2 regions of the Collimonas fungivorans genome follow, and region 2 is predicted to be linked to the other one. Evidence: predicted binding sites of a transcription regulator. Region 2 holds the regulator's gene; the other holds the start of a gene.
The links. Region 2 encodes LexA, which represses DNA repair genes until DNA is damaged. Its sites were predicted from a motif close to ACTGTATNNNNATACAGT; they were not measured.
Positions count from the first base shown of each region.

Region 1: the regulator LexA is predicted to act here: its motif matches at 2,427-2,444, upstream of dinB (DNA polymerase IV).

Region 1 covers NZ_CP013232.1:3,104,029-3,108,430, reverse strand. Annotated here, with positions in the region: gene CFter6_RS13310 (HEAT repeat domain-containing protein) at 1-329, shown strand, start outside; gene CFter6_RS25675 (hypothetical protein) at 760-966, shown strand; gene dinB (DNA polymerase IV) at 1,066-2,316, opposite strand; gene CFter6_RS13300 (hypothetical protein) at 2,639-3,019, opposite strand; gene CFter6_RS13295 (hypothetical protein) at 3,076-4,402, opposite strand, start outside.
Region 2 covers NZ_CP013232.1:3,430,274-3,434,675, reverse strand. Annotated here, with positions in the region: gene CFter6_RS14655 (VOC family protein) at 1-212, opposite strand, end outside; gene CFter6_RS14650 (inositol monophosphatase family protein) at 405-1,208, opposite strand; gene CFter6_RS14645 (RNA methyltransferase) at 1,373-2,146, shown strand; gene lexA (transcriptional repressor LexA) at 2,285-2,926, opposite strand; gene rpsF (30S ribosomal protein S6) at 3,268-3,636, shown strand; gene priB (primosomal replication protein N) at 3,686-4,048, shown strand; gene rpsR (30S ribosomal protein S18) at 4,035-4,319, shown strand; gene rplI (50S ribosomal protein L9) at 4,346-4,402, shown strand, end outside.

The DNA.
Region 1 (4,402 bases), 330 kb from region 2:
AAAGCCTCGAAATCGAACCGCTATTCTCTCTCCTACAAGATAGTCGATGGCTTGTGAGGCATGCTGCAATCCGGTCTCTTCAAGGGTGCGCGAGTTCCGAAGCTGAAGATAAGTTGTTGGAAGTGCTAGCCAATACGTCTGATCCCGATGACGCGGTTTACTGCCACAGCACTCTTGGCAGAATTGGATCATACAAAGCCCTACCCGCTCTTGCGCAGGGCCTAAAATCTCGAAAGCGCGATGTGAAGATTTCAGCCCAAGCGGCAATTACGGCGATTGAGGTACGAAATGACCGCTTGACCGAAGAAGCTATAGTGGTCCAGCTTTAGCATTGAGCGTCTGGTTTGCAGCAAGGCGAATGATATTTTTGGGTCGAATTGCAATAGCCTGCTGCCGGCCAAGAGCAGCCGGTCACACATGTCAGCTAAAATCGGGGCGATTCCGACAAACTATTTCGTTACGAATGAAACGATGGACGATCCTCAGAGCCTATGGCAGTCATAATAGCTAAATCCGTACAAGAGAACGTACAAAAAGAATTTCATCGCACAAAGTGAATAGTACGGCGGCTCCAACCTTCCATCGTGGGGCTGGCCAGTTTCTATGTCGCATTTATATATTTTTTTGCGCGAGAGCATGCCAAGACCGGGGCGATTTTAACTCGATGGGTAGGTCTGATTTTTAACTTTATATTTCAAAATAATGAATCCGCCTTGGCTTAAATTTCCAAACATACTTTTTCGTTCAATTGGATGGCGCATGGGTTTTGGCGAAGAATATATGCGCCAATGGGAAGCCCATTACTTCGCTCTGAGTATAGACGAACGTAACGACTATAAAGCTTCATTTCCTGAGCCAGAATCATGGCCGCACTGGTATTCAATTGTTGAGCAAATCCAACGCACCCGCATTGAAGACGATGCATACTTTGCGGACCTCAAGTCAAAAGATAATGCTTCTTCTTGAAAGTGAATGTCCGGTTGTGGGAAGCACCAGAGTCCGCAACGGGTCGGAAGTTGCCGGTCGTTGGACGTCGTGTGTCAGGTCAAGTCTGAGCTAGTACACTTAAAGCTCTTCAAACAACGGTAGATTCCCACCTTTGTCGCTCAGCGCGCTTATCACTCTTGTTGGCGGTTGCGTTGCGCCATTTAGCAGGACGCTCAAAGCCGACTCCACATTTGCAGCCTTTTCTAGCGATCCAACGCGAACCCCTATAAGGCGCAATCGTCGTTCAAGCGGCACACGCTTTAAGCATTGTCCGGCAAGTCGCCGAATGACTATTTCATCATTCGTGTAGCTGTCAACGGTATGATCACGTGTCGCGATCTTAAAATCGTCATATCTGAGTTTGATCCCGATCGTTTTTCCAACATAACCTTTACGCTGCAAATCCGCAGCAACCTGTTCGCAAAGGCGAGTAAATATCGCACCCAATTCTTCTTTATCGCGCACGGCATGCATGTCACGTTCAAAGGTGGTTTCGCGGCTCATTGAAACCGGTTCGCTGTGCGTTTGGACCGGACGATCGTCCTTACCTCGTGCTGCATTGAACAGCCATGTGCCATAGCTTTTGCCAAAGTGCTGTAACAGCCAGCTATGTTCTCGCATCGCCAATTCGCCAATGGTCCGAATTCCGAAACTCATCAGTTTTTCATCGGCTTTGGGTCCGATGCCATTTATCTTGCGACAGGGCAGTGGCCAAATCATCCTCTCGACGTCCGTCTCATAGACGATAGAAATACCATTTGGTTTATTAAACTCACTTGCCATCTTGGCTATTAATTTGTTTGGGGCAACGCCGATCGAACAGGTAAGCCCGGTCACTTTCAAAATTGAAGCCTGTATAGCTTCGGCTAGCATGCGCCCACCGTCGTCTTGCGCCCCTGGTACATTCGTCAGATCAAAAAACACTTCGTCGATTCCGCGATCCTCCATGATTGGCGCGATCTCGATTATTTCCGATTTAAACATTCGCGAATACTTGCGGTACTCGTCAAAATCAACTGGAAGCAAGATCGCTTGAGGACATTGCTTTGCGGCCTTCATCAGTCCCATCGCAGACCCAACGCCGAATTTCCTAGCCGCGTATGTTGATGTAGTAATCACACCACGGCCAGTGTAATCTTTCAAAAGAGGGAATGCTGAGATCGGGATATCGCACAAAGGCCGTTGGCCTGCAGCTTTTAACATCGTATCGTCGGGTCTCCGACGTGAACCGCCGATTACAACCGGCAAGCCCATTAGCTGGGGATAACGGAGCAATTCCACCGATGCATAAAATGCATCCATGTCGAGGTGTGCAATTCGGCGAGTCATTGAGCGATGGAGCAGCTATAGACGAACGACGCCAGAAATAATTCGACGTAAATTGGTCGACGTTCCGGCGACAGAATAGAATATTATGAACTTCATCATTCGCACATAATACTGTATAAAAGAACAGTGGTGCAAACTCTATTGTATCGTCAAAGGACAGTCTGATCCGATGTGCTGCCCAGCATCTCGCAGCGACCTGAGCAGTTTAAAAAAACACCAAATCTGCTGCAGGGAAGGCTGGGTCGGTATGGTCAGTCAAGGGGTGTTCATAAAAGTGGTACATAGAAGCGATTATATAAACTCCCCAATGACGACCCTTCGCTCAGGACTTCGCCTTGTAAAAATCTCCAAGCAGCTTGCGCAGGTCACAAGGGGTATTCAGGAAGACGTCAAGCCTATCAATCTGTTGAGCTCTGACCTTTTCAAGTTCTTCCTGCAGCGCGAGATTCTTCGCCTCTAGGTCACCGATACGTTTTTGAAGTACTGCGCGCGGAGCAGTCTTGTATTTGAGTGTAGTGTTATTCTGCGTCTGCCTTTGCACTTCTTTGGCCTCGCTGAATGCCTCGGCAATGAGTTTTCTGCCGTTCCACTCCTTCTGAGAGAGCATCTGGCGGTTGAACCCATGACCTACTTTCTTTTTTGCATGGGCTATGATGCTCTCCCATGTCACGGGGATTTCCGCATCGGGCATACGTTCGATCATGCGGCAAATCTTCCTTGCCACCTGCTCGGTTAGAAGTTCCTTTCTTCCGGCCATCCTCAGTCCCGTTCCTCGTCATCATCAGCTTCGAGCAGGTGTCGCTCATCCTTCAGGCCCATCGCCTTTGGTGCGAACTGGGGGAAGCGTTCTATCAATGTTTGTTCATCGCGTGCCACCTGATCCCGGCCTCCGTGAGAATCGAGAGCGATCTCCAGTCCGGGGGCGGCATGTTGGGTGGCGTTGTGGTATTTGAGCAGCGCCCCATTTGCCACCTCGGGATCATCCAATATCTGAACATATCCATTTGCCACAAAAGCTTCATGAAGACGATTGGCTAACAGCTTGTCCTTGATCAAATGTTTGATCTCGTGAAACTCGCGGATCAATTGGGTGGCGACTTCCTCCATCGGTTCACTGTTGAGCCCCTGCTTGATCAAGGCCAACATGTGTTCACCCAGGGCATCCTGGTCGTCGGCAACATGGCGATTGTGAGCGTAAGCCAAATTCTCCAAATGACGGACTATCGAAGTAACGAGAATTTTATTTCGGTTTCGAACGGCATCGTTCGTCGGGATATGTCCTTTGACGACACCGCCGTCGTCGCACGTCACGCACGAGTTACTGTAATTCCGACAAGGTGTTTCGTGATGTTGATGGAAACATATCCCATATCGTTGCGGATAGATAATGATGATTCCATGGCTCGTTCTGGCGATTGGTCGGTCGTCAATGGCCTGTGCGATGTGATCCATCGAGGTCATGCTGATGCCGGCATCATGAACCGTGACGATGGTTGTTTTCAGGCCAAATTCGTTTTCGAGCTTATGGGCCTTATCAAGACCCATCGACAAATCGGTTAGTTCGGAAATTTCCGGCATGGCCGAGAACTCAGCCAAGTTTTCGGCGGTTCGAAAGTCGTAGTATTTAATCTGTGACAGTCTTGACCGGTTGGCCCACTTGTTGACCAGGGCGTCCGAAAGTTTTTCTCCGTACGTCAAGGCCATGGTCGTCAGCCATCGGCGCGGGTCGTGAGTATCGATTTCGGCAACCTGAATCCGGCCATTCACCGGCATGCTGATGCCTAGCTTTTCAAAGATGGATGGCTGCGCGTCTTTTTTCCTGCTGGATGTAGTAGATCGCTTTAACCTTTTGTTAATATGACCATAGCTAGTGGCGTAAGGCAAAAACGGCACTGTATCCCGATCAAACAGGAAGAGCATTTTCGATAGATCACCCTCGTAATGGTTAGTGGAAGTCACTTTGCGGCAATTGACCATAGCTTGGTGAACCTTTTTTAACAGCAACTCCTCGATGGCGGCCCAGGGTAGGAAGTCGATCATTGGTCGAGTGACGAGGCACCCATTTATTTGGTGGGAGTTAGGATTT
Region 2 (4,402 bases):
ATGTCCATCTCCGGGAATTCGTCCGCCAGCATGACGTGAGAATCGCCGATCTTGATTTCTGCATGGCCGATTCTGTTATCCGGTCCATCCATGCGCAGTATTTCTACTGCATCGAAGGCTTTTTTGTAAAACGCGATGGCGTCGACGGCGCCGTCGATAATCAGATAGGGAGTGACGGAAGAATAGCCGTCCGGAATTGGTTTGACTGCCATATGGTTCTCCTGCGAGTTGAGAAATGGTCGTTAGGACTAGCCAATTGCGCTGTTGCGCATGCATTGTAGTCGCTAGCCCGCGCAGTTGAAATGGCAAAGCAGTGTTTCCCGGATTTTCCGGAGCAAGCGGCGGCTTGCTCCGGAAAATCGGGAGATTTATTAAAAACCGCAGGTTGCATCAAAATCAGGGTTTTATTTTGTGGCGTACGGAGACAGCAGGCCAACCATCTGCGCAAATACCTTCGGGCTGCCGGCCAGCACATCGCCCTTGTACAAATAGTCGGAATCGCCGCTGAAATCGCCGACGATGCCGCCCGATTCGCTGATCAGCAAGGAGCCTGCGGCGATGTCCCAAGGTTTCAGGCCTTTTTCAAAGAAACCGTCAAGGCGGCCGGCGGCGACATACGCCAGGTCGAGGGCGGCGGCGCCAGGGCGGCGCAGGCCGGCGCAGCTTTGCGTCATGACGCGGAACATTTTCATGTACTCGTCCATGGCCGGGCCTTCGGTTTCGCGGAATGGAAAACCGGTGCCGATCAGCGCATCGGCGATCTTGTCGCGCTTGCCGACGCGGATCCGCTTGTCGTTCAGGTAGGCGCCGGAACCCTTGGTGGCGGTGAACAAGTCGTTGCGCGTCGGGTCGTACACGACGGCCTGGGTGATCTGGCCGCGGTGCTGCAGCGCGATCGAGACGCAGTATTGGGGGAAGCCGTGGATGAAATTGGTGGTGCCGTCGAGCGGATCGATGATCCAGACGTTTTCGTTATCGTCATGCAGGTTGGCGGAAGCGCCGGATTCTTCGGCCAGGATGGCATGGTCCGGGTAGGCATTCTTCAATACGTCAATGATCGCCGCTTCTGCAGCCTGGTCGACTTCGGTGACAAAGTCGTTATGCTGTTTTTTGGTGACTTTCAGCAGGTCGAGGTCGAAAGAGGCGCGCGAGATGACCTTGGCGCCGTTGCGGGCGGCCTTGATGGCCGTATTGAGCATTGGATGCATGATAGTGTTCCGTTAAAATGGCGGCACTGTGCCAACCGGGAACAGAACCACCTATATGATTGATAATAATGAACGATGCGGATGTTCCTGTCATATTTCGAAAACAAGTTTCGAAAAATAAGCAACTTTTAGTCGAAGAAATCCGCGTAATGGCGCTATTTTAAATGAACCAGGCAAAAACCAACACGTCTCTTTTCAATCGGCTGCGCTTTGTGCTGGTTGAAACCAGCAGTCCCGGCAATGTCGGCGCGGCTGCCCGCGCTATCAAAACCATGGGATTTTCCGAGCTGATCCTGGTCAATCCGCGTTTCCCCGATGTATTGCAGCGTGACGAAGCCGTTGCATTTGCCAGCGGCGCGCAGGATATCCTGGCGGCGGCGCGGATTGTCGACAGCGTGGAGCAGGCCCTGGAGGGCTGCAACTTCGCCGCGGCCCTGAGCGCCCGCTTGCGCGAATTTTCCCCGCCCCTGACCGCGCCGCGCGCCTTGGCGGCCCAACTGGCGGCCGATGTCAGCCTGAACGCGGCGGTCATATTCGGCAGCGAGCGTTATGGTTTACCTAACGAGATTGTCGAAAAATGCAATGTGCTGCTGAATATTCCTGCCAATCCGGAGTATTCATCGCTGAACCTGGCGCAGGCGGTGCAGGTGCTGGCTTATGAATGCCGGGTTGCAGCCAGCGAGGATTTGTCGCCAGCTACGGGCGGCGAGGTGGGATTTCAGGGCAATGCCGCCAGCCTGGCCGATATCGACGGCATGTTTGCCCATCTTGAACAGGCCTTGGTGGAGATTGAATTCCTCGATCCGGCCAGCCCGAAAAAGCTGATGCCGCGCCTGAAGCGGCTGTTTTCGCGTGCCCAGCTGGAAATCGAAGAGGTCAACATCCTGCGTGGCATCTCTAGCCAGATACTGAGCAAGCGACGCCGCCTCGACCGTTAAATGTGGCGAAACATGTGGCGAAACCGCCCCGATGCAGCGTCACAAATGTGCGCAAGGCTCCAGTCTTGTGTGCTTTGTTCCTTGTCTCGGGACGATTTCGCCACATTTAATTCTTCAACGAATTTGTAATTCTGGACACTAGTTCCAGCTGCGCAGCAGGCCGACCGCAAGGCCTTCGAGGGCGAAATCCTCAGTCACGATGATAGGCTCGAAATCCGGGTTTTCCGGCAGCAGCTGGATGGTGGAGCCGGTTTTTTGATAACGCTTGACCGTGACGTCGTCGCCCAGCCGGGCCACCACGATCTGGCCATTCCTGGCGCTGTCGGTCTTTTTGACCGCCAGCAGGTCGCCGTCCAGGATGCCGGCGTCGCGCATCGACATGCCGCGCACCTTCAGCAGGTAATCCGGTTTGGCGCTGAACAGGGCAGGGTCGACGTTATAGCTGGCCTGGATATGCTCCTGCGCCAGGATCGGCGAACCTGCGGCGACCCGTCCGATCAGCGGCAGGCTGAGCTGCATCAGCGCCGGGTGCGGCAGGGCCAGTTGCGTGCCCTGGCTGCGGCTGGCGCTTTCGGTAAGCCGGATGCCGCGCGAGGTGCCGGCCGATATCACGATGGCGCCCTTGCGCGCCAGCGCCTGCAGATGCTCCTCCGCCGCATTGGCCGAACGGAAGCCGAGCTCGGTCGCTATTTCGGCGCGTGTTGGCGGGAAGCCGGTGTTTTCGATGGCGTCCTTGATCAGATCGAGGATTTGCTGCTGACGGGCGGTCAATTTGATCATGGCGTAGTTTGGGCGTAAAAAGTGGTGTAGAAGTGCTCGAAAAAACAGCAAAGGCGGCGCTAGGGGGCGCTTCGTGCAGTGCTCCCCCATTTGCAAAGCACTACACTAGCCGATGCTGTGCATAACAACAGTCTGTATTTTTGTACAGTATTTGTGCAAATGCAAGACAATTTGATGCAATTCGACCACTCTTTAGCTATTTACTTACGCCTGGCCTTGACCCGGAGGCTGAAAGCATTGAGTTTTGTTGCAATTGCTAGTATTATTGCTGGTTTTCCTCTTCCCACACTCGTCTTGACGCCGAGGTGGGCGATTTTTCAATCCGTCCAAAAGGAGCTTACATGCGTCATTATGAAATCGTATTTATCGTCCATCCAGATCAAAGCGAGCAAGTGCCTGCAATGATCGAGCGCTACAAAGGCATCGTCACTACACGTGGCGGCACCGTGCATCGCGTGGAAGACTGGGGCCGCCGCCAACTGGCATACCTGATCCAGAAATTGGCTAAAGCACATTACGTCTGCCTCAACATCGAGTGCGACAGCGAAACTCTGGCTGAAATCGAAACCGGCTTCAAGTTCAATGATGCAGTGCTGCGTCATCTGACCGTCAAGCTGAAGAAGGCCGAAACCGGTCCTTCGCCAATGATGAAGGCCGTGCAGAAGGAAGATGCTGCCAAGAGCCATCGCACTGAAGCGCCGGCAGCCTGATTTGCCAAGCAACTGCCAGCAGTTTGCATAGCTATCGAGTCCATCAGGAGTGAGCCAAGCCAATAACGTGTTTCAACTGGTCGCCGTCATTGCCGAACGTGAAGTCATACGTTATACACCGGCAGGCATTCCGATCGCATCTGCAATATTGCAGCACCGCTCGGAACCGATTGAAGCAGGGATCAAACGTTTGATCGAATTCGAAATCTCCGCGCTGGCCGTAGGCGAGATTTCGGGAAGATTCAGTCAGGCGGCATTGGGCGGCAGCTTCTGGTTCACAGGATTCATGGCACGCAAGAGCCGCAACGGTAGAAGTCTGGTATTTCACATTACGGATTTCGCTGCAATCGAGATTGCAGATGAATTAATAAGTCAAAATTTAGATACAGGAGCCAAAAATGGCATTCGGTAAAAAGTTCGATAAAAGCAAACTGAAAAACAAGCGTCAACAACAAAACCCGCTGTTCAAGCGCAAGAAATTCTGCCGTTTCACCGCTGCACACGTTGCCAGCGTTGACTACAAGGATGTCGACACGCTCAAGGATTTTGTTCAGGAAAACGGCAAGATCATGCCAGCACGTCTGACCGGCACCAAGGCAATCTATCAACGTCAAGTGGACACTGCGATCAAGCGCGCACGTTTCCTGGCGCTGCTGCCATACACCGATCTGCACAACGCTTAATTGACGACTTAAAATAGGAGAAAAATATGCAAGTCATTCTGTTGGAAAAAGTCGTTAATCTCGGCAATCTGGGTGAAGTTGTT